3 regions of the Pantoea deleyi genome follow, and region 3 is predicted to be linked to each of the others. Evidence: riboswitches for the same ligand, from Rfam matches in the RefSeq annotation. Region 3 holds a riboswitch; each other region holds the start of a gene.
The links. A riboswitch is a leader RNA that binds a small molecule or an ion and turns the genes downstream of it on or off. The one in region 3 is predicted to bind thiamine pyrophosphate.

Region 1 (7,414 bases), on a different replicon from region 3:
CCGCCAGTTTCCGACCGTCGCTACCCAGTTCCTGCAGATTAAAATGAGCCGCAGCAAAGCCAGACGAAAAGCGACGCAGGGCAGCAAGGTGCCCGGCATCATCCGTCGCCTGCCGTTTCTGCGTTTTCTGCTGGGTCGCCTGATTGGACTGGGGTTCAGGATGGAGTCGCCGGATGTTGCGCACGTTGATCGACAGCGTTAAATGCTTTCGACAGTCATCCGATATCGTGCGACACTGTTTCGCTGTGAAAGTACTGTCAGATTGAGCCGCTATTTATCTGATAATTGGGCGCTAATTGAGCAATCTTAAGCGAAATTATTTTCGGTTTTTGCGCCTGCATAGGAGAGGTTTCAGTGCATAACGAGCAAAATGGCAGTGACGTAAAACGTCTGAGTGCAATTAAAGCCCTTCTCACCCCGGACGAAACCCGCGATAAGGTGCTGGAGCGGTTTGTTCAGCTTGCCAGCCAGGTGCTGGGCATTTCAGGCAGCTTCATTTCGATTATTGACGATCACAATCAATACATTAAAGCGTCCCGCAACTTCGACCTCAAACAGTCAACCCGTGATGAATCTCTCTGCCGTCACGTGCTTGATGGCGAAGGGCATCTGGTGGTGGTGGATACCCTGCTGGACGAGCGTTTCGTGACGCATCCGTTTGTTGAAGGCGATCCGCATATCCGCTTCTATGCCGGTGTCTCGCTGCAGAATCTGGACGGCGCCATGCTGGGAACGCTCTGCGTTACCGATACGCAGCCGCATCCCTTCAGCGATGAAAAGCTGGCCACGCTGCGTTCGCTGGCTACGCTGGTCACCTCTTTTCTGGATGCCTGGAACAACGCCGGTTTTGCCGATGTTATCACCCATCTGCCTAACCGCCCGCGTCTGATCCGCGATATCCAGCAGCTGACCATTACCGAGCCGCACAGCCGCTTTCGCCTGATCCTGATCGACTGCCTCGATATCATTCGTGCCTATGAGCTTTCGCGCGCGGTGGGCATTGCGCCAATGGAAAAACTGCTGAGGCAGATGGCGCAGGAGGCGGCACAGCGCCTGAATCTGCCGGACAACGAAACGCTCTATACGTTTGCCCCCGGCCGGTTTGCCATTATCCAGCCCTATTCGGGCCGCTACACCGCCCACGCCATTCCCGACCTGTTCAGGGGGATGAAGGCCGATCTGGCGGAGAATATTACCCTGGATCTGGATGTTTTCGCCGGTGAAACCGAGTTCGTGCCGGGTCAGATGGATGCCAACGAGACGGTGCGGCAGGCGGTCAGTGCGCTGCATGAGGCGATCGATGAAGAGATCAGCGCCATGTCGTTTGACGAGAGTTATGACACCCGGCGCAACGATGATTTTATGATCATGAACGACCTCGCACAGGCGCTGAAGAAAGATGAAGAGCTTTACCTGGCCTGGCAGCCCAAGGTCTGCCTCAGAACCGGTAAGACGGTCGGCCTGGAAGCCCTGATCCGCTGGAACCATCCTGAGCGCGGTGAACTTTTCCCGTCTGAATTCATTCCGTTAGCGGGGAAAACCAACCTGATCTCGGATCTGACGAACTGGGTCATCGACCACACCGTTGCGCAGCTGGCGCAGTGGAATCGTGAATATAACCTGATCCCAGTGTCGATCAACGTCAGCGAACGCGACTTCAGCCGTCCTGATTTTGCCGATCGGCTGGTGGCAAAACTGGCCGCGGTGCAGCTGCCGAACGCGATTCTGGGCATCGAATGTCTGGAGAATGAACTGATCACCCGCAGCAATGTGGGGATCGACGGGCTGACCGCGCTGAAATCGCACGGTTTCGTCATCTCCCTGGACGATTTCGGCGTGGGTTACAGTAATATCAGCTATCTGCAGGATATCCCGCTGGATGTGATCAAAATCGATCGCTCGCTGATCTCGCGGATGTGTGAGGATGAGGCGTCAAAAATCATCGTCAGATGCATCATTCAGATGCTGAAAGAGCTGAACTACACCGTGCTTGCGGAAGGCGTCGAGTCCGAGTCCACGCTGGCGTTGCTGAAAACCTACGGCTGCGATCAAATCCAGGGCTACTTCTTCTCGAAACCGCTGCCCGCCAGCGACATAGAGCACTGGCTTCTGCCGAAGTCGCCCGCCTGAATCCGCCCGCAGCGCGGGCTGCGGGCGGGTTTCTCACTCACTGCCGGTGGCGTAACGCTCAACCGGCGTGATTTTTTTAATCAGTTTGTTCGCAAACAGAAACTGCTCATAGGCCTGATAGCGGGCGCGATCCAGTTTTGCCGGATCGGTCGCAAACCGCGGCAGCGTGGCGCGCCAGGCCTCGTGATTCAGCGGTGTGTTCAGTTCCGGATGCAGGCGGGCAAACGCCTGCCAGCTCGCTTCAGGATGCGCCTGCAGCTCCGCATTCCCCTTCTTCAGCGCGCGCAGGAATTTTCGGATCTTCTCTGCATGCGCCTCATCCCGGTTGGCGACGATGATCAGCTCGTCATAGGCCGGTACTCCATAATCCTCGATGTTGAAGACCACCGGATCTTTTCCCTGCTGCTTCAGTTCCAGCGCCTCAATATTGCGATAGCCGCCGATCACCGCGTCCACCTGGCCGGTCAGCAGAGCGCTGGTCAGCTGAAAATTGACGTTAACCAGTTTCACCTGGTCGCTGGCCGTGCCGTTGTGCGCCAGCATGGTCGCCAGCGTCGCCTGTTCGATGCCGCTGACGGAGTAGCCGATGCGCTTGCCTTTTAAATCGCCCGGCTGCCGGATGGATTTATCCAGCGTCATCAGGGTGTTCAGAGGCGTATTCACCAGCGTGCCGACCCGCATCAGCGGCAGGCCCTGATCGGCAAAGAAGTGCAGCTGCGGCTGATAGGTGATGGCCAGGTCGGCCTGCTTCGCGGCCACCAGACGCGGCGGCAGCGCAGGGTCGGAGGGCGGGATCATCGTCACCTCCAGCCCCTCAGCGGCAAAGGCCCCGCTCTGCTGGGCCACCATCAGAGGCGCGTGATCGGGATTGATATACCAGTCGAGCACCAGCGTCAGTTTTTCCATCGTCTGCGCCTGAGCGGCGAGAGAGGCGCTGAACAGCAGGGTAAACAGGGGCATTTTTGTCATGGGGTTTCTCATCAGTGAGGTCATTAAGGCGTTTCCGGTGCCCAGGCGATCAGGCGGCGCAGCAGACGATCGAGGATCAGCCACAGGGCCAGCGTCATCAGCACCAGAATAAACAGGGCGGCGAAACAGAGATCACTCTGCATCCGGGCATTGGCGTTCAGCATTACGTATCCCAGCCCTTCCGCGGAACCGACCCATTCGCCAATGATGGCGCCGATGGGCGCGACGGCGGCGGCCATGCGCAGGCCGGAACCCAGCGCGGGCAACGCGGCGGGCAGCCGGACATGCCCTAGCTGCGCCCCCTGTGACGCGCCCATCGTGCGGGCCAGATCGAGGTAGCCGGGCGGGACGCGACGCAGGCCGTCGAAAAAGGTGGAGGTCACGGGAAAGAAGATCACCAGTATCGCCATCGCCACTTTGGCCCCCATGCCGAAGCCAAACCAGAGCACCAGCAGGGGAGCCAGAGCAAACACCGGGATCGCCTGGCTGCTGATTACCAGCGGCATCATCCAGCGCCGCAGCCCCGGCGAAAAGGTCATACCCAGCGCCAGTGCGCCGCCCAGCAGCACACCGGCAGCCATGCCGCTGAGGATTTCGGACAGGGTGATCAGCGTGTGATGGGTTAAATAGTCCGCGTTCTGCCACAGCGCGGCGGCGACCGACGCGGGTGAGGGCAGCAGAAAGGCTGGCACGGCGGTGAGCGTGGCCAGCCACCACGCCGCGATCAGCCCGGTGGCGAGTATCAGGGCACGGCGAAGACCGGAAAAGCCTGCCTGTAATTTCATCCGGCTACCCCGCTTAGCTGTTTCAGCAGCGTGGCCTGACGCTGAATGACGTGGAGGTCATCGGCGGCGCGCGGGGGGGCGCCCGCCAGGGGCGCACAGGCTTCCACACCCGCCGGACTGATTACCAGACAATGGTGTGCGAGCCGACAGGCCTCCGCGACATCATGGGTAATCAGCAGAACGGTGTGACCTGTCAGCACGTCGGCCGCCAGCGTCTGAATCTGACTGCGGGTCAGGGCATCCAGTGCCGAGAAAGGCTCATCCATCAGGACAATGGGCTGGCGGGTGTAGAGCGTCCGCGCCAGTGCCGCACGCTGCCGCATTCCGCCGGAGAGCGTCGCGGGCCGTGCGCGGGCGCACTGGCTCAGCCCGACCCGCGCCAGCAGATGCTGCGCCCGGTCGCGGTCGGGCTTTTCCCCGCGCAGGCGGCTGGCGAGGCAGACATTCTGTTCTATCGTCAGCCAGGGGTAGAGCAGATCCTGCTGACCCATCCAGGCGATGCGGCCGCCCAGCGGCAGGCCGTCACTGCCGCTGACCTGTCCAGCGGTGGGCGGTGTCAGGCCCGCGATAACCCGCATCAGGCTGCTTTTACCGACGCCGCTGGCACCGAGCAGCGCGGTGATCTCCCCGCCCGCAATCGCCAGGTCGAGCTGGCTGAAGAGCGGTCGCTGCCCGAAACACAGGCTGAGCTGACGCACCGAAATCCCCGGCGCGACAGGTGGGGTCGCGCCCCTCATGCGCCGTGCGCCGGGCTGGAGGCATAGTTCAGGCCCATCTGCCAGAAGGCTGATTCGAGCCGCGTTGCGGTGGTGAAGATCGCCGTCAGCCGGAGAAAACGTGCTTCCCCGGCACCTTCATCTGCCAGACGTTCAAACAGGGAAAGCGAGCGGCGAACGCCCGCCAGATAGTTTTCATCCCCGTAGTTCCTGATCCACGCCGCATAGGGGTTGCCCTCAAAGCGGGTCGCCGGGTCGTGCAGCAGGCTCAGGCCGATCTCCGCGTACCCGGCGACGCACGGCATCAGCGCCGTCAGCAGCGCCAGCGCATCGCCGGTGTGGCCGACATCCAGCACATAGCGGGTGTAGTTCAGCGTCTCCATCGCTTCGGGTTCGTCTGCCATCGCCGCTTCGCTGATGCCCCATTGCCGGCAGTAGGCCTGATGCAACGGCAGTTCACTGATGATGGCGTTAAGCGAGGCGGTCGCATGGCGCAGCGCGTCAGGGTCGGCGAGTTTACTGATCAGCAGGCCCCAGGCGCGGGCAAAATGCAGCAGAAACTGATAGTCCTGCACCAGATAATGGCGAAAGGCGGCGACAGGCAGCGTGCCCTGGCCGAGTTGCTGCACAAAGTCGTGCGCAACATAGGCGTGCCAGTGCGGACCCGCCTGCTGGCGCAGACGGCCATAAAAGCCGGTGTCGAAAAGCGGATGTGACATAGGATCTCCGGTAGTCAGGGAGATCCGGGCATACGGTCTGGAACAGGGGATAATGCAGGCAATGAGGCAGTAGATTCTGCCGACCCGTCCCTTCGCTGGCATGACCCAGATCAGGTTCAAAGGGTTCGGCTTACGCCATCTCAGCCCGTTACAGGACACCCCTCGGAGACATTGGTTATACGATAATTCCTGCCGGAGCACAATCGGCACAGACGCCGCAATCGCGTCTCAGCCTCTGCGGTTGCCGGCATTCAGTGACGGTGTCACTCCAGATCGCTGCCGTTGCTGGCGATCACTTTCCTGTACCACCAGAATGACTTCTTGCGCGTGCGTGCCAGCGTGCCGTTTCCGCGATCGTCGCGGTCAACGTAGACAAACCCGTAGCGTTTGCTCATCTCACCGGTCGAGGCCGCCACCAGATCGATGCAGCCCCAGCTGGTGTAGCCCAGCACCGGCACGCCATCCTCTATCGCATCGCCCATCGCGCGAATATGTTCACGAAGATAGCTAATGCGGTAGTCGTCGCGAATTTCGCCGTTATCGTCGGGTTCGTCACGCGCGCCCAGGCCATTTTCCACCAGGAACAGCGGCTTCTGGTAGCGGTCATACATCATGTTCATGGTGATGCGTAAGCCGAGCGGATCGATGCCCCAGCCCCACTCGCTGCGCGGCACATGCGGGTTAGTCAGGGATTTCACCACATTGGCGGCGCTGCTGTTCTGCTCGTTCATCTCTGCCGAGGCGCAGCGTGAGGCGTAATAGCTGAACGAGACAAAATCGACGCTGTGCTTCAGGATCTCATCATCCCCGTCGGCGATATCAAGGGTGATCCCCTTTTCCCGGAACAGGCGGGCGGCGTAGGCGGGGTACGCGCCCCGCGCCTGCACATCGATAAAGAAGAGATTCTCGCGATCCTTTTCCAGCGCCGCCCAGACATCTTCCGGCTTGCTGGACCAGGGGTAGAAGTTTCCGCCAGCCAGCATGCAGCCGACCTGATTCGCCGGGTTCACCTCATGCGCGATGCGTGTCACCCATGCGCTGGCGACCAGCTCATGATGCGCCGCCTGATACTTCACCTGCTCCTGATTCTCGCCGGGTTCGAACACCAGCCCCGCGCCGGAAAACGGACTGTGCAGCAGGATGTTGATCTCGTTAAAGGTCAGCCAGTATTTCACCAGGCCATCAAACGCCTCGAAGCAGGTGCGGGCGTAGCGGGCAAAGAAGTCGACCATCTTCCGGTTTCGCCATGAGCCATATTCGGTGACCAGATGCATCGGCACATCGAAATGGCAGAGCGTCACCAGCGGTTCGATATGATGTTTCCGGCACTCCTCAAACACCGCGCGATAAAAAGCGATGCCCGCCGGATTCGGCTCCGGTTCGTCGCCGTTGGGATAGAGCCGACTCCAGGCAATCGAGGTGCGGAATACGCTGAACCCCATCTCCGCCATCAGCGCAATATCTTCCCGATAGCGGTGATAGAAATCGATAGCCTCATGGCTGGGATAGAACTCATCGTCACGCAGGGTAAACCGCTTTTCCAGCCCCAGCTTGACCGGCATACGGTGCGGCCCGTGCGGGATCATATCCACGGTGGTTAAGCCTTTTCCGCCTTCGCGAAAACCGCCTTCACTCTGGTTCGCGGCCAGCGCGCCACCCCATAAAAATCCTTGCGGAAACCTTGATTCAGACATGCAATCCTCTTTGTTCTGGTCACGTTGACCGGAGCCTTTAAAGGCTGTTAACCGTGCGGGTGCGTTCCGATACGGGTGATGGCTGCGGTGCGGCCTGCGGGTCGCTCTCGGGAATATCCTCGAAGCCCAGCAGCAGCGTCAGGACAAACGACAGCACCACCGACAGCACCATCACCGCGCCAACCCAGACAATCGTCATTGGATTGGCGGGATCGAAGAACTGGACGCTGGTAAAGAGGCCGGGCGAGGCCATCGAATGACTGGCCAGTCCGCCGATTCCCGCGACCGCGCCGCAGATAAAGCCGCTGATCAGACAGGCGATCAGCGGCCGTTTCAGGCGAACCGCCACGCCATACAGCGCCGGTTCTGAAATGCCCGCCACAATGGCGGAGGCCGCTGCA
Region 2 (7,414 bases), on a different replicon from region 3:
GAGGTGATCTGAACCGGTCTACAGGGTGTTAGCCGCTATCAGCGCCAGCCGGGTGACGCCCCGCGCGGCGAGAATTTCCGCCGCCTGGGCGGCACGGAGCCCACTGGCGCAGACCAGGACCACGCGCTGATGCGCTGGCGGCTGCCAGCTCGCAATCTGCTGCGGCAGGATCCGCTCGACCCGCCCGGCGACGCTGGCCGGCGCCTCTTGCGTATCACGCAGCTCTACGATGCAATCCGCTTCCGTCAGCATCGATCGATCGATGAAAGGCGTCACGGGCCCGTCAGGCTCCTGCGCATCGTCAAAGCGGAAGCGCCGGATGTGCCACGCCACAAAATCGCAGTGGATCATGCAGCCCAGCGGCGACGGCGTCAGATCCAATAAAACGCTCAGCGCCATCTGCGCCTGCATCGCCCCCAGCGTCGCGACAGCCGGTCCCATTACGCCAGCGGTATTACAGTTCGCTGCGGCGGCCGGCAGCTGCGGAAAGAGCGCGCGGTAGCCCGGTGCGCCGCCGCAGAATCCCCCCACGTAACCTTTGCGTCCCAGCACCGACGCACAGATCAGCGGCACGCCTCGCGGGTAGCAGGCATCGGAAAGCTGGTAGGTAATGGCAAAATTATCCGCCGCATCCACCACCAGATCGATCCCTTCCAGCGCCTGCGGCAACTGACTGGCGCTGAGTGCAGAGGGATGCGCCTCCACCCGACACGCCGGATTCCGCTCCGCCAGCGCGCGCTGCGCGCACAGGGCTTTGGGCTGCCCCACATCCTCAACGCCGAACAGCGTCTGCCGATGAAGGTTGTGCAGTTCGACGCAGTCACCATCGTAAAGACGGATGAAGCCTGTGCCCGCGCCCGCCAGTAACGGCAGCAGCGCCGCGCTGAGTCCGCCCGCCCCCACCACCAGAACCCGCGCCCGGCTCAGCCGCTGCTGGCCCGCGTCGCCGATCTCCGGCAGCATGGTCTGTCGCTGATAACGATCCATCGCCGCTCCTTAACTGAACTGTGCCAGCCCGAAAATCGGCGTCGAGGCCGATGCCATATCACGAGGCTCCATCAGCCCCGCCTCAAATGCCTCGCGTCCGCCGTGAATCGCGGCGGCAAAGGCCCCGGCCATCCGCGCCGGATCGCGTGCTTTGGCGACCGCCGTGTTGAGCAGCACGCCGTCGAAGCCCATCTCCATCGCCTGCGCCGCCTGGCCCGGTGCGCCAATGCCCGCATCGATAATCAGCGGCACATCGCTGAACCAGGCGCGCATGGCGCGCAGCCCTTCGATGTTGCGCAGTCCCTGGCCGGAGCCGATCGGCGCGCCCCAGGGCATCAGCAGTTCGCAGCCCGCCTCCAGCAGTTTTTCGCCCACGATCAGATCTTCCGTGGTGTAGGGAAACACCTGAAAACCCTCCGCGCAGAGGATCCGGGCCGCTTCCACCAGCGCAAAGGGGTCGGGCTGCAGCGTATCGGCGTGACCGATCACCTCCAGCTTGATCCACGGGGTGCCGAAGAGTTCGCGCGCCATCTGCGCCGTCGTCACCGCCTCTTTGACCGTGTGGCAGCCCGCGGTGTTGGGCAGAATCCGTTTATTCACCTGTTGCAGCAGCGAGCGGAAAGCCCCGCCTTCGCTGCCCTCGCGGCGAAGGCTGACGGTAATGATTTCCGTGCCGGAGGCGTCGATCGCCTGGTGAAGGATCTCCGGCGAGGGATACCCGGCGGTGCCGAGCAGGAAGCGCGACTGAGGTTCGAACTGATAGAACATGATTATCCTCCCTGCATCGGTGACAGAACTTCGACCTGACAACCCGCCTCAAGCTGCTGGCTGGCATAGCCGCTGCGCGGCACAAACGCACCGTTCAGGGCGGTAGCGACGCTGCGCGGATCGATCTGCTGCTCCGTCATCAGTTCTGCCAGCGTGCTGGCAGCGGTTTCGATTGTGCGTCCATTGAGTTCAACCCGCATGTGTCATCTCCTGAGTCAGTTGCAGCATAAGTTTTTCAGCCATGATCGGGGCCAGCAGGAAGCCGTGGCGGTAGAGGCCATTCAGCGAAAAACGGCCCTCTTCGTAGCGCACCTCCGGCAGGTTCTGCCGGTAGGCGGGACGCAGACCGGTGCCGCTCTCCACAATGCGGGCTTCGGCCAGCGCCGGATGCAGGCTGTAGGCGGCGCTGAGCAACTCCATCATCGCCCTGGCGCTAATCGGGCTGCTGTCGTGGCTTTCGACCATGGTCGCCCCCAGCATGAAGTGCCCCCCGGCACGCGGCACCAGATAGCAGGGAAAACGGGGATGCAGCAGCCGTACCGGACGGGAAAGCTGGATGTCGGACGTCTGCAGGATCACCATTTCGCCCCGCACCGCGCGCAGTGCGGGCTGCTGTGCGGCGGCGTGAATGCCACGGCAGTCGATGATTTTTCCGGCAGGTTGTCCGCTGTGAAAGGCAACGCCCGCCTGCTGCAGGGTGTCGCGCAGCTGCTGCATCGCCCGGCGTGGATCGAGATGCGCTTCCCGGGCAAAGAACAGGCCGCGGGCAAAACGGTTTTCCAGCGCAGGCTCGATTTCGCCGGGCGTGACCCACTGATGCGCCTGGGTCAGGCTGGCAAAGCGAATGAGTTCGCGACTGTCACGCGGCGGCGCCACTACCAGCGTGCCCTGCTGCGCTACGCCCGCCACGCGCTTCGCCCACCAGCCGGCCGCGTGCTGGCCCCAGGTGATCACCTCCGGCGGCGCACTCTCGGCTTCGCACCAGGGCGCGAGCATCCCGCCCGCCCAGTGGGACGCGGCACGGCACGCTGGCTGCGTAATGATTTCGACCGTTTCTCCGCGCTCCATCAGCAGCGTGGCGACGCACAGCCCGGCCACGCCGCTGCCGAGCACCGACCAGCGGCTCATGACCGCCATCCGGCAGGAAGAGAAGGTTTCAGGATGAGATTTTTCACATTGCCCTCGTTTTGGTTAACGAAGACCCGTGATACAGAGGGAAAAGGCAAAGGCGCATGTGCCCCTGCGGCAAGTATCGGCTGCGATACCCGTCTTCCTACGCCAGTATCAACTGGGTCAGGTTCTAAGGGTCGCTAAGCCGCGCGATGCGCTATTAGCCTCTCAGTCTCTCCGGCGAGACTCCCCTGACGGCTCTAGTTGTAAGTTAAGCGGGCGGGTTCGTCAAGACGCGGGCACAAAGCAGGGGCAGAAAAGCGCGGGGAAAGAAAAGAGACAGGCAACCCCGGTTCGTTTGACGACGCCAGGGCGCCAGGGCGATCAGAGCGCCTGCAGCGCCTGTGTCAGGGTCTCAGTGACTTCGCGGATACGCGGTTCGGCGCGGCGGTAGTAGGTCCACTTACCGACTTTGCTGGCTTCGACCAGACCGGCACTCTGCAGGGCCTTGAGGCATAACGAGGTGGCGGGCTGTGATAAGCCCGCCTTGTCCTGGATGAGGCTGGCGCAGACACCGTACTGATCGAAGGGATAGAGCTGCGAATAGCCCGCAAACGCCTCGTCAGGTTCTTTAAGCCACTTCAGCACGGCCACACGCGTCGGGTTGGCCAGCAGCTTCAGGGCATTTTCCGGGGACATGCCGCCTCACAGAGTATCAGGATGGGTAAAAAGGATAGTCAGTATACCCTTTCTCACCGCCGCCATACAGCGAGGCGTGGTCCACCGCGTTCAGGGCATAACCCGACCGGATACGCGCAGGCAGATCGGGGTTGGCGATGAAGCTGCGGCCAAACCCAAACAGATCACCCCAGCCTTTTTCCAGCATCTGCTGCGCTTTCTCTGCGGTGTAGCGGCCGGAATAGATGATCGGTGAACGGAAGGTGTCGCGCAGTGCGATGCGGAAACTCTCCGGCATCGCCGGGCTGTTATCCCAGTCCGCTTCGGCGATGGAGAGATAGCCGACTTCCAGCGTATTCAGCAGCTGCGCAGCGTGGATATAGGTGGCGTGTGGATCGCGTTCAACCAGACCGAGGTAAACGCGCTCTTCGTCGGTGCTCGAAAACAGCGGCGCAAACCGGACGCCAACCCGATGGCTGCCAAAGACTGCGCTGACGGCCTGAACCACTTCACGCAGGAAGCGCAGACGCTTCTCTGCCGAGCCGCCATATTCATCCGTGCGGAAGTTTGTCTGCGCCGAAATAAACTGGTTGATCAGATAACCGTTGGCAGCATGCAGCTCAACGCCGTCGAATCCGGCAGCTTTAGCGTTCTCCGCCGCACGCCGGTAGAGCGCCACGATCTCTTTGACTTCGCAGGTGGTCAGCTCGCGTGGCTCGCTGGGTGCGGTCAGCATCCCGGTACCCGGTCCGGTTTCGATAAATACCCGGACGTTATCGGCAGCGATGGCCGAGGGGGCAACCGGTGCCTCATTGCCCGGCTGAAGCGCATTGTGAGAGACGCGGCCTACGTGCCAGAGCTGGCAGAAAATCGTGGCGCCCTGCTGATGCACCGCCTCTGTCACCTTTTTCCAGCCCGCGATCTGCGCCTCACTGTGGATGCCCGGCGTCCAGGCGTAGCCCTGCCCGCGTGGCTCAATCTGGGTACCTTCGGTGATCATCAGCCCGGCACTGGCACGCTGGCGGTAATACTCCACCATCATCTCGCCGGGGATATTGCCCGGCTGTTCGCTGCGGCAGCGGGTCAGCGGCGGCAGGACGATGCGGTTACGAAGGCTGAGATCGCCCAGGGTCAGGGGGCTGAACAGTGACGGCATAAAAAAATCCTCGGATGCGTGAAAAGCCGTCATTATATTTACACATTTAAATTTGTAAATGTGTAATCGCTTTTTTTATCTGAGGCTCGCCGGGACGGGCACCCGCTGATATCCAGCCTGTTTCAGCGGCAGGATGAGGCGAAGCATTAACACCGCTTTTAAGCGAACGCCTGTCCCGGCGGACGCACACGACAGAGGTTTTCCGCAGACGGACGGCGTCCTCATCCGCCTCTCCTGTGCACCCCGCATCCGCGTATTGTGACGAATCGCCCTTTTGTCGCTTATTATGGTCATCGCCTTGAGTCGTGCGCGACAGAGACACGGTTTCTGCGCGCTTCCTTCCGCAGGATTCAGCCAGAGGAAACGTCGTGAATAACCCCCTCGCGTTAGACGCGCTCGGACCACGTATCTCTATTATGGGGCCATCGAACAGTGGAAAATCGACCCTGGCAGAGGCGATTTCCCGCAAAACCGCGTTACCCGCCGTCTATCTTGATCAGCTTCACCATGTGCCGGGAAGTCAGTGGCAACCCAGAGCCACAGCCGAATTTTTGCAGCTGCATACTGAAGCGGTGAGGCAGGAGAGATGGGTGATCGAGGGAAATTACACCCGATGCATTGAAGAGCGACTCGCTCGCGCCACGGGGCTGATTCTGCTGGATGTCAGCGTGCCCGTGGCCCTGCTGAGGTACATCCGCAGGTGCTACTCCTCTGCCCCGCGCATTGGCGGGCTGGGTTCGGGCCGCGATCCCATAACCCTGGCGATGCTGAAATATATTACCCGCACCGCCCCGCAGAACCGGAAACGCCATCAGCAGATCTTTGCTCAGGTAAGCCTGCCAAAAATCCGGCTTCACTCACAGAGTGAGATTCAAGCCTGCTCGGAATCCTGGGGGTTAGCGCTGAACATCCCCCGGTAACACCAGCCATTAATCAACGAGCTTCAGGCTCGCCAGCAGCGCGTCCAGCGACGCGACGGGCCCGGCGTGGTCAGATGCGGATCGGGTGGTATCCCAGGGCATCGCGTCATCGGTGCAGTAATCCCCGATGCACTGCATCCCGGCAGGTTCATTAAGCAACCCTACCGGAATCCAGATATACGCAGGGTCACGCAACCGGTTTGGCACCGGCGAGCCGCAGCATGAACAGAAATCGCATCGATAACCGCCTGGTTTTGACCAGGACGCGATCTGCGCCTCTCCCGATAACCAGGTGAAATCACGCTCGTTTACCAGTGTTGCCAGGTTATGGCCGGTTCCGCTCTGTTTTCTGCACAGGGAACAGTGGCAGCGGTAATAGAATGCTGGCGTGACGGCGAGTTCAAACGTCACGGTTTCACACAGACAGGTGCCTTTCATTTAATCGCCTTACCGGTTGGGATGCCGGGCCATCGGCAGACCCGGGATAGTCATCGCTAGCTACGGCTGAAGAGCAGTTTCACGCCTGCCAGCGCAAAGCAGCAGGCTAACAGCGCATCCAGCCCGCGACGAATGCGTAAGTAGAAGGCGCTCATGACAGCGGTGGAGAAGAGCAGCGCGTAGCCGCCGAACACGCAGATGCAGATCGCGGCGCAGCCGCAGAGGATGATCGGCAGCGTCGAAGCGCCCCCATCCGGCCTCATCGCAAAGGACATTATCGCCACCCAGGTCAGAATCGCTTTGGGATTGCCGACGTGCATCAGGATGCCCTGTCGGAAAAGCCGGCCATAGGCGACCCGCTCCCCGCTGGCGTTCAGGGCCGCGGTCTCCGTCCGGCGTAAGGCCGATTTACCCGCTTTAAACGCCAGCCAGAGCAGATACAGGCCACCGCCGATTTTCAGCACGATCAGCAACTGAGCAAAGGCAGCCAGCACGGTCAGCACACCGCAGGCGGCGAGCAGCGCCCAGAGCAGCGACCCGCTCACCACCCCCGCCGCCAGCGCCAGCGCGGCACTCCGGCCCTTTTTCATTGCCGTGCCCATAATTGCCATGTTGCTCGGTCCGGGGCTGGCCGTCGCGACGAGATAGGTCGTAAAAATCAGCAGCAGTTCGTGGGAAAGCGCCATGTGATTCCTCTGAAGGGCGGGATGTACGCTCAGTTATATCGGCTGAGGCCAGAAAATGCCATGTCTCTTTATAACCGGAACGCGGTAAGACGCTGAACAGATGCAGAAAAAGGGGGGAGGTAAAACAACGGCTGAGGAAAGAAGATTTGCATGCAGTCCGGCCAGTATTACCAGCCGGACTGCGTGTTAAGCCAGGATTATTTGCCCAGGATCTCTCGGCGCACAATCTCTGCACCCGCGCTCAGCGCATGCAGTTTGCCATTCGCAACGTGGCGCGGCAGCGGGATCATGCCGCAGTTGGTGGAGGGATAGAGATTCTCCGCATCCACAAACTGCAGCGCCTTGCGCAGGGTGTCGGCCACAGCTTCAGGCGTCTCGATCTCATGCGTCGCCACGTCGATGGCACCGACCATGACTTTCTTACCGCGAATCAGCTCGATCAGATCCATCGGCACGCGTGAGTTCTGGCACTCCAGCGAGACGATATCGATAGCCGAACGCTGCAGTTTCGGGAAGACCTCTTCATACTGACGCCACTCGGTTCCCAGGGTCTTCTTCCAGTCGGTGTTGGCTTTGATGCCGTAGCCGTAGCAGATGTGCACCGCAGTTTCACACTTCAGGCCTTCGACCGCACGCTCCAGCGCGGCAATCCCCCAGTCGTTCACCTCATC
Region 3 (7,414 bases):
TTACGCTGGCAGGGCCGCTGCGCATTCTGGATGAGCGCTGGTCAATGGAGAGTCATGCCACCATCAGTTATCGCTTACCGCCCACAATTTAATTATTCCAGCCAGATTTATCCTGCTTCTGTTTTCTATTCACCGCTCTCCGGAGCGGTTTTTTAATTAAACCTTTAACGTTAATGGCTCTTTTGTTTTTTATATTTTGCACACAGTCACAGTTGCTATATTTAATAATTAGCCAGTAAAAAATGATAAAATTATATTCATGCGCTTTCGGTTATTCTATGACCATAAAAAGGATTACTACCATAAAGGGAAAAGACGATGAAAGCGATGATGAAAAAACAGGCGTTAGCCAGTGCAGTAATGATTTCTGCTATGCCACTTTCTGCCTTTGCGTTAGATTTCTCATCCACGGGCGTGGATATTCGTGAAGCCTATACCACCGGCAGTAAAATGTTCCAGACCCGACTGCAGATTTCAACCGTGATTAATGACAGTGTTTCTTTCTCATATCAGAACACGATCAACAACGGCAGTAATTACACTGAATTTAAGAACAACTACTCAGAGGTAGAAGTCACCTACGCGATTCCGCTGACAGACCGGTTTTCGTTTATTCCCGACATGGTCTTCAGCTGGGGGCACAAGGGCAGTCACATCGATCCCTACCTGAAGTTTAATTATCAACTCAGCCCTCAGTTCGGCGTGATGGCCGGGTATCGCTACTATCACTACAACTATAAAACACCCTGCCTGGATGACAGTCTGCAACGAAACAGCTCGCACGAATATGATCTATGGCTGAACTGGCAGGTCACGGATAAGTTATTTGTTAACTATAACCCGGTCTATCTGCAGAAGCAGAACGATTTTCACTTCGGAAATAACAAAAAAGATATGTGGCAGCATACGCTCTATCTTAGCTACCAGTATGACTCACACTGGAAACCTTTTGGTGATATTTCCGATCTGGGTCGGGCAGGAAACGGTGATAAAGAGTACCGGATGCGTATCGGCCTGAAATATCTGTTCTGAAGCATTCTCTCTGGCGGGTCGGCGTAGATTTTAAACGTGCCTTCCCGCCAGAAAATACGGTTTCGCTGACGGATAGATTCAGCCAGTTAACTGGCACGATTCTGCTCCTGATAACGGCTGCGGTAGGCTTTCGGGGTCAGATTATAAGTTTTCCTGAAGACCAGATAGAAATACTGAACAGAGGGATAACCCGCAATCAGTGAGATCTCTTTCATCGGGAGATCTGTGGTGATGAGTAAGTTGCGGGCATGTTCGATTTTTTCATTATGAATGACGGTGTGAATGGTCGCACCCAGATGCGCTTTAAAACGGATTTCCAGACTGGTTCGTGAAATACCGGTAAAACTGATGACCTGTTCAGCCTTGATACCCTTACAGGCATTATCGCGGATAAAGTTCATTGCCCGGATAACATAGGGATCGACAATAGAACGATAATTGCTCGAACGGCGTTCCACCAGTTTCAGCGGGGGAACCACCACGCGCTGCAACGGCAAGGACTCTCCCTTTAAGAGTTTATGAAGAATTTCAGCCGCGCAGGAACCCATTTTTATTGCGCCATGAACCACGGAGGAGAGACTGATGCCCGACAGATGTTGCGTTAACTCTTCATTGTCGATGCCAATAATGGCTAACTTTTCCGGCACCGGGATCCCTATATTTTCACAAATCTGCAGTAAATGTCTGGCGCGGGAATCTGTCACCGCGACGATGCCGGTGCCCTCTGGCAGAGACGTTACCCAGTCAGCCAACTGGTTCTGCGCCGTCTGCCAGTTATCGATAGTGATATCATGGCCGCGATAAATTAATCCGGTCCGGTCCTTTTGCTGCAGGATCGCAGCAAATGCGTTCTCACGTTCGGTTGCCCAGCGTTTATCCGGACAGGCAGGGAAGCTGTACAGGGCAAAATGTTCCATACCCTTGTTAATCAGATGCTCCAGCGCAGTCGCGACCAGGCTGTAGTTATCAGTAGCCACATAGTGCAGATTCGGAAAAGCCTTTCCGGAGGAGTAGGAGCCACCAATACCGACAACAGGCATGGTCAGCTTATTGAGTTCCTGTTCAACCGCCAGCACATCGCAGTCAGCAATGACACCATCCACGTTCCAGCCATTGATGCTGTCAATGTTACTGCGGAAATCGTCTGCGATGTAAACATCCCACAGGGCACGGGAACGCTGCAGGTATTTACCCACGCCCTCGATTATCTGGCGGTCATACGCCTTATTCGCATTAAATAAGAGCGCGATATGAAAGGTCTTCTCCATTCCGTCAGCCTCCCTGGCAGGTTTATCCTGCACTGTGAATAGCACAGGTCGGTGCTTTCTTTAACCGTTTTGTGTTTGTCCTGTAAGCTGGCGCACTCTTTTTCTGCGTTGCGTGAAAAAAGTCCAGTGCGGCAACACGTGCAGTGTGTGAAAAAGATAAATGCCCAGATTGATCAGACAGTTAACCTGTATAGGTAATCTGGAACGCGACAGGTGAAAGTTGCGCGAAATAAACGGGATCGCCTGGTAAAGTGTTACGGGTTTCTTCGCGAATCCGGATGTGGCAGAAGCGGGGCAGCGCAGACTGCCCGAGCGGTTTCTGCCGGTGAGTGAGGACGCCAACGGAGTCCGGGAGTGATGCCGTAATCGTGCGGTATGCGTTTACAGGACCGCCTGCTGACATTACTATCCTGACTGACTGAATTTAGTTAAACGACTCGGGGTGCCCTTCTTTGTGAAGGCTGAGAAATACCCGTATTACCTGATCTGGATAATGCCAGCGTAGGGAAGTCTGATGCCTGACCGCATTCGCCTTCTTGTTCGCCGGTTGGGAGCTATGATGTCACAGCCATCTCAACACCTTTCCGCCGCGCACTTCGCGCCTTTTCTGCACGCTTTTCGCCGTCACTCACCGCTGGTGCACTGTATGACCAATGAGGTGGTACAGAACTTTACCGCCAACGTGCTGCTGGCTCTGAACGCCTCTCCGGCGATGGTTATCGATGCTGGCGAAGCCGCTGAGTTCAGCCGCTTTGCCGATGCGCTCCTCATCAATGTCGGCACTCTGACCCGCGAGCGTCAGCAGGCGATGCAGGCCGCCGTCACTGCCGCCCGGGAGGCAGGCACCCCCTGGACGCTCGACCCGGTGGCGGTCGGCGCACTGACGCTGCGCAGTGACTTCTGCCAGCAGTTATTGAGTCAGGAACCGGCCGTGATCCGCGGTAACGCCTCAGAGATTCTGGCGCTGGCAAAGCAGGCCAGTGGCGGACGCGGCGTGGATACGCTGCATCAGGCGGATGCGGCGCTCGATGCCGCCCGGCAGCTCGCCACCACCTGGCGCACGCTGGTCATCGTCAGTGGGGAGGTGGATTACGCTACCGACGGTACGCGGATCGTTGCGCTTCGCGGCGGCTCGCCCCTGATGACGCGGGTAGTCGGCACCGGCTGCGCGCTCTCAGCGGTCGTGGCGGGGTTCAGCAGCCTGCCCGGCGACCGGCTGTTAAACGTGGCCGCCGCCTGTCAGGTCATGTCGTCAGCGGGGGAGAGGGCGGCGTCACAGGCCGCCGCGCCGGGCAGTTTTGCCACGGCGTTTGTTGATGCACTCTGGACGCTGGAGGCACAGCATGAAACGCATTAATGCCCTGACGATTGCCGGGACCGATCCCAGCGGTGGCGCCGGGATCCAGGCCGATCTCAAAACGTTCTCCGCGCTGGGTGCCTATGGCACCAGTGTTATTACCGCGCTGGTGGCACAGAATACCTGCGGCGTGCAGTCGGTCTGCCGTATCGATCCGGACTTCGTCACCGCTCAGCTCGACTCGGTGCTGAGTGATATCCGCATCGACAGTGCGAAAATTGGCATGCTGTCGGAAACGGCTATCGTGGAACAGGTGGCCGCCCGCCTGAAGCAGGCGGCGATCCCCTTTGTGGTGCTGGATACGGTGATGGTGGCGAAAAGCGGGGATGCGCTGCTTTCCCCGGACGCCGTGGCCAGTGTCCGTGAGCTGTTATTGCCACAGGTCTCGCTGATCACCCCTAATCTGCCGGAAGCGGCGGCCTTGCTGGATTGTGCTCTCGCCACCGACGAAGCGGAGATGCGCGAGCAGGGGCGGGCACTGCTCGCGCTGGGCTGTCAGGCCGTGCTGATGAAGGGCGGTCATCTGGCGACGGGCGAAAGCCCGGACTGGCTGATCGCCCCCGGCGCAGAGCAGCGATTCAGCACCCCGCGCGTCAACACCCGGCATACGCACGGCACGGGGTGTACCCTGTCGGCGGCGTTAGCGGCTCTGCGTCCGCGCCATGCTGACTGGGCAGACACCCTTGCAGAGGCGAAAAGCTGGCTGCAGCAGGCGCTGCTGCAGGCGGATTCACTGGAGGTCGGCAAGGGCATCGGGCCGGTTCACCATTTTCATCAATGGTGGTAGTGATGCAGCCCCTCATCGTCCTGGCAGGCGATGAGGGCGTGACTCAGGGCGTTTCGAACCAGGCGCTGTTGCGCTCGGCAATCGGAGTGATAGAGAAGATCATCTCCTGCAGGTGCAGACGCATGGCCGTTTCGGCCGCCTCCGCATCGTGAGACGTCAGCGCGGCAAAAATCTCTTCATGCTGCTCAATCAGCTTTTCCGGCGGGGAGACTTCACTCAGCGTCAGGAACCGGACCCGGTCCATGGCGGCTTTGATGTTCTCCACCGTTTCCCAGGCGAGCCTGCAGTCAATGCTTTCTGCAATCAGACGATGAAACTCATCGTCCAGGCTGAGAAACGCCTGGCTGTCATGGCGCGCTGCGGCCATGCGTTGCAGCTGCAGGTTATGCTCCAGCGCCATCAGCGCTGGCGCTGTGATCTCCTGCGCCGCACGACGCACGACCGAGATTTCCACCGCCTCACGGATAAAGCGGCCATCCGCCACCCGTTTGGCGGAAATTTTGCGCACGAAGGTGCCGCGCTGCGGCAATACCTGTACCAGTCCCGCTTCGGCCAGCTTGATAAACGCTTCCCGCACCGGCTGGCGCGAGACGTTAAAGCGCGCAGAGACCTCTTTTTCCGACAGCAGCGAACCCGGCTGAATCGCGCAGGTGACGATATCTTTGCGGAGATACCGGTAAATCTGCTGATTCACCGGTTCGCTGGTTGTAATGGTATAGGCGATCGACATGCAGCAATATCCATATTACGGCTGGCCGGAGCCAGCGCGATGGGAAAGTGTCAGTCTAATCAGCACGCTGCGTCTGCGCCAGCCCTTTATTGGCCTGCTGCTGGCGGCGTTCGAGGCAGTGATGCACCGTCGCGCGCGCCCCCTTTTCTGAAAGTTGCTGATACCAGCCGGTCAGCCGGGCGACCACATCGGCGTTCTGCAGCAGATCCTCGCCAAACACTTCGCGCAGCGAGAGAAGGGCCCGTACGCGCGCCTCGCCCTCTTCGCTGGCGGCCACACATTCCGCCAGCTGTTTCTGCATCGGATCGCGGAGGGTAATCGGCTGGCCCTGTTCGTCGACGCCGCCGACGTAGCGCATCCAGCCCGCCACCCCCAGCAGCAGCAGGTCGCAGTCACTGCCGTGCTGCAGATGCCAGCGCAGGCTGTCGAGCAGGCGCTGAGGCAGTTTCTGGCTGCCATCGGTGGCGATTTGCCCGGTGCGGTGTTTAATGGCGCGGTTCTCATAACGGGCGATCAGCGAATCAGCATAGGCGTTAAGGTCGACACCCTGGGTGCGCAGGGTCGGTGCCTGCTCATCTACCATCAGTGAACGGGCGGCGGCACGGAAGTGGGGGTCGGCCATGCAGTCGCTGATGTGTTCATAGCCCGCCAGGAAGCCGAGATAGGCCAGGAAAGAGTGGCTGCCATTCAGCATGCGCAGTTTCATCTCTTCATAAGGCAGGACATCGCTGACCAGCTCTGCGCCCGCCTTCTCCCACGCCGGACGGCCATTGACGAAGTTATCTTCAATGACCCACTGAAAGAAAGGTTCCGCTTCGACCGCTACCGGGTCGCGGGAGCCCAGGCGCGCGCTGAGCGCGCTGAACGCATCGTCGGTCATGGCTGGCACGATGCGATCCACCATCGTGGACGGGAAGGTGATCTGCTGCTGAATATAATCGGCCAGCGCCGGATCCTGCAGCCGGGCCAGCTGCACGATGACGTTGCGGGTGACATGGCCATTCTCCGGCATGTTGTCGCAGGACATCACGCTGAAGGGCGGCAGATTCCGATCCCGGCGGCGGCGAATCGCAGCCAGAATCAGCCCCGGCAGCGATCGCGGTGCGTCCGGATGCTGCAGGTCATGCACGATATCGGGATGGTCCGGGTTTATGTGTCCACTGGCTGGCTGGTGGCAGTAGCCTTTCTCGGTCACGGTCATGGAGACGATCGCCACATCGGGTTGAGACATCGCCTCAATGACCGCCTCAATCCCGTCACTTTTACCGTGCAGCGCCTGGGTAATGACGCCAATCACGCGGGTCTGCTGTGCGTCATCGGCCCTCTCCGTCAGGGTATAGAGCAGATGCTGCTCGCGCAGCGCCTGAATCAGGGCACCGCTATTGAGGTTAACTTCACAGTATCCCCAGTCGCTGCCCTGTTCAGCCAGTTTATCGCTGCACAGAGCCTGATGAGCACGATGAAAGGCACCGAAACCGATGTGCACCATGCGGGTTTTTAACTGACTGCGGTCATAAGCGGGGCGCCTGATTTCTGCGGGCAGGCGATCGATCTGTAACATAATCCGTCCTTTTGGCTAACGGGGCGAAAAGCGCCCCAAATCATGGTTCTGTCAGAAACAACACTCAGACCGAAACCGGTTTATCGCGGGTTTTCGGACTGCGAATGACAAACAGCACCAGGAAAGCACCCAGCGCAGCAACACACCCGGCCAGGACAAAGGCGCTGTCAAATTTGCCGGTGTGCTGAACAATAAAGCCCGTGACAACAGGCCCGATAATGCCGGAGAGACTCCCTGTCAGATGGATAAAACCGCTGATGCTGCCGATGCGGCTCTTGTGGACCACATCCTGAATAATGGCCCAGTAGATCGCGCCGGTGATATAGAGAAAGAAGATCGACACCGACATCATCATTACGGCGGGAACCACCTCTTTTATCGTACCCGCCAGTGCCACACAAATTGCGGCTGCCAGCAGTGAGACCACCAGCACAATTTTACGCGACAACAACAGCTTGCTGGTGAGGTTAAAGATTTTATCGGAGATCCAGCCGCCCAGCGCCAGACCGACGAAGCCCACGATCCACGGAATCATCGTGGTGATGCTCATCGATTTGATATCCAGCCCGTGCGCCTGCACCAGGTAGGCCGGGAACCAGCTCAGAAAGAAGAACAGGATGTAGTTGTAGCAAAAGAAGGCAAAGGCGGTGACCAGGATAATCGGCTGACGCAGGTAGTA

Region 1: linked by a shared signal. The riboswitch ahead of J1C59_RS19785 (TenA family protein) and the one ahead of thiM (hydroxyethylthiazole kinase) in region 3 are both predicted to bind thiamine pyrophosphate.
Region 2: linked by a shared signal. The riboswitch ahead of J1C59_RS20985 (FAD-dependent oxidoreductase) and the one ahead of thiM (hydroxyethylthiazole kinase) in region 3 are both predicted to bind thiamine pyrophosphate.

Annotation. Positions count from the first base shown of each region.
Region 1 covers NZ_CP071407.1:93,760-101,173, forward strand. The annotation lists gene J1C59_RS19760 (FAD-dependent oxidoreductase) at 1-202, shown strand, start outside; gene J1C59_RS19765 (sensor domain-containing phosphodiesterase) at 355-2,130, shown strand; gene J1C59_RS19770 (ABC transporter substrate-binding protein) at 2,164-3,099, opposite strand; gene J1C59_RS19775 (ABC transporter permease) at 3,123-3,884, opposite strand; gene J1C59_RS19780 (ABC transporter ATP-binding protein) at 3,881-4,621, opposite strand; gene J1C59_RS19785 (TenA family protein) at 4,618-5,319, opposite strand; TPP riboswitch at 5,390-5,492, opposite strand; gene J1C59_RS19790 (6-phospho-beta-glucosidase) at 5,583-7,013, opposite strand; gene ascF (PTS cellobiose/arbutin/salicin transporter subunit IIBC) at 7,051-7,414, opposite strand, start outside.
Region 2 covers NZ_CP071407.1:373,836-381,249, forward strand. The annotation lists gene J1C59_RS20965 (ASCH domain-containing protein) at 1-12, shown strand, start outside; gene J1C59_RS20970 (HesA/MoeB/ThiF family protein) at 19-987, opposite strand; gene J1C59_RS20975 (thiazole synthase) at 997-1,755, opposite strand; gene thiS (sulfur carrier protein ThiS) at 1,758-1,955, opposite strand; gene J1C59_RS20985 (FAD-dependent oxidoreductase) at 1,945-2,883, opposite strand; TPP riboswitch at 3,009-3,128, opposite strand; gene J1C59_RS20990 (ArsR/SmtB family transcription factor) at 3,250-3,564, opposite strand; gene J1C59_RS20995 (alkene reductase) at 3,581-4,699, opposite strand; gene J1C59_RS21000 (P-loop NTPase family protein) at 5,068-5,619, shown strand; gene J1C59_RS21005 (GFA family protein) at 5,629-6,057, opposite strand; gene J1C59_RS21010 (LysE family translocator) at 6,114-6,743, opposite strand; gene J1C59_RS21015 (methionine synthase) at 6,941-7,414, opposite strand, start outside.
Region 3 covers NZ_CP071405.1:1,396,653-1,404,066, forward strand. The annotation lists gene J1C59_RS06595 (glycoside hydrolase family 3 N-terminal domain-containing protein) at 1-92, shown strand, start outside; gene J1C59_RS06600 (oligogalacturonate-specific porin KdgM family protein) at 319-1,032, shown strand; gene J1C59_RS06605 (XylR family transcriptional regulator) at 1,119-2,300, opposite strand; TPP riboswitch at 2,729-2,825, shown strand; gene thiM (hydroxyethylthiazole kinase) at 2,860-3,657, shown strand; gene thiD (bifunctional hydroxymethylpyrimidine kinase/phosphomethylpyrimidine kinase) at 3,644-4,444, shown strand; gene J1C59_RS06620 (GntR family transcriptional regulator) at 4,488-5,174, opposite strand; gene J1C59_RS06625 (mannitol dehydrogenase family protein) at 5,230-6,735, opposite strand; gene J1C59_RS06630 (MFS transporter) at 6,800-7,414, opposite strand, start outside.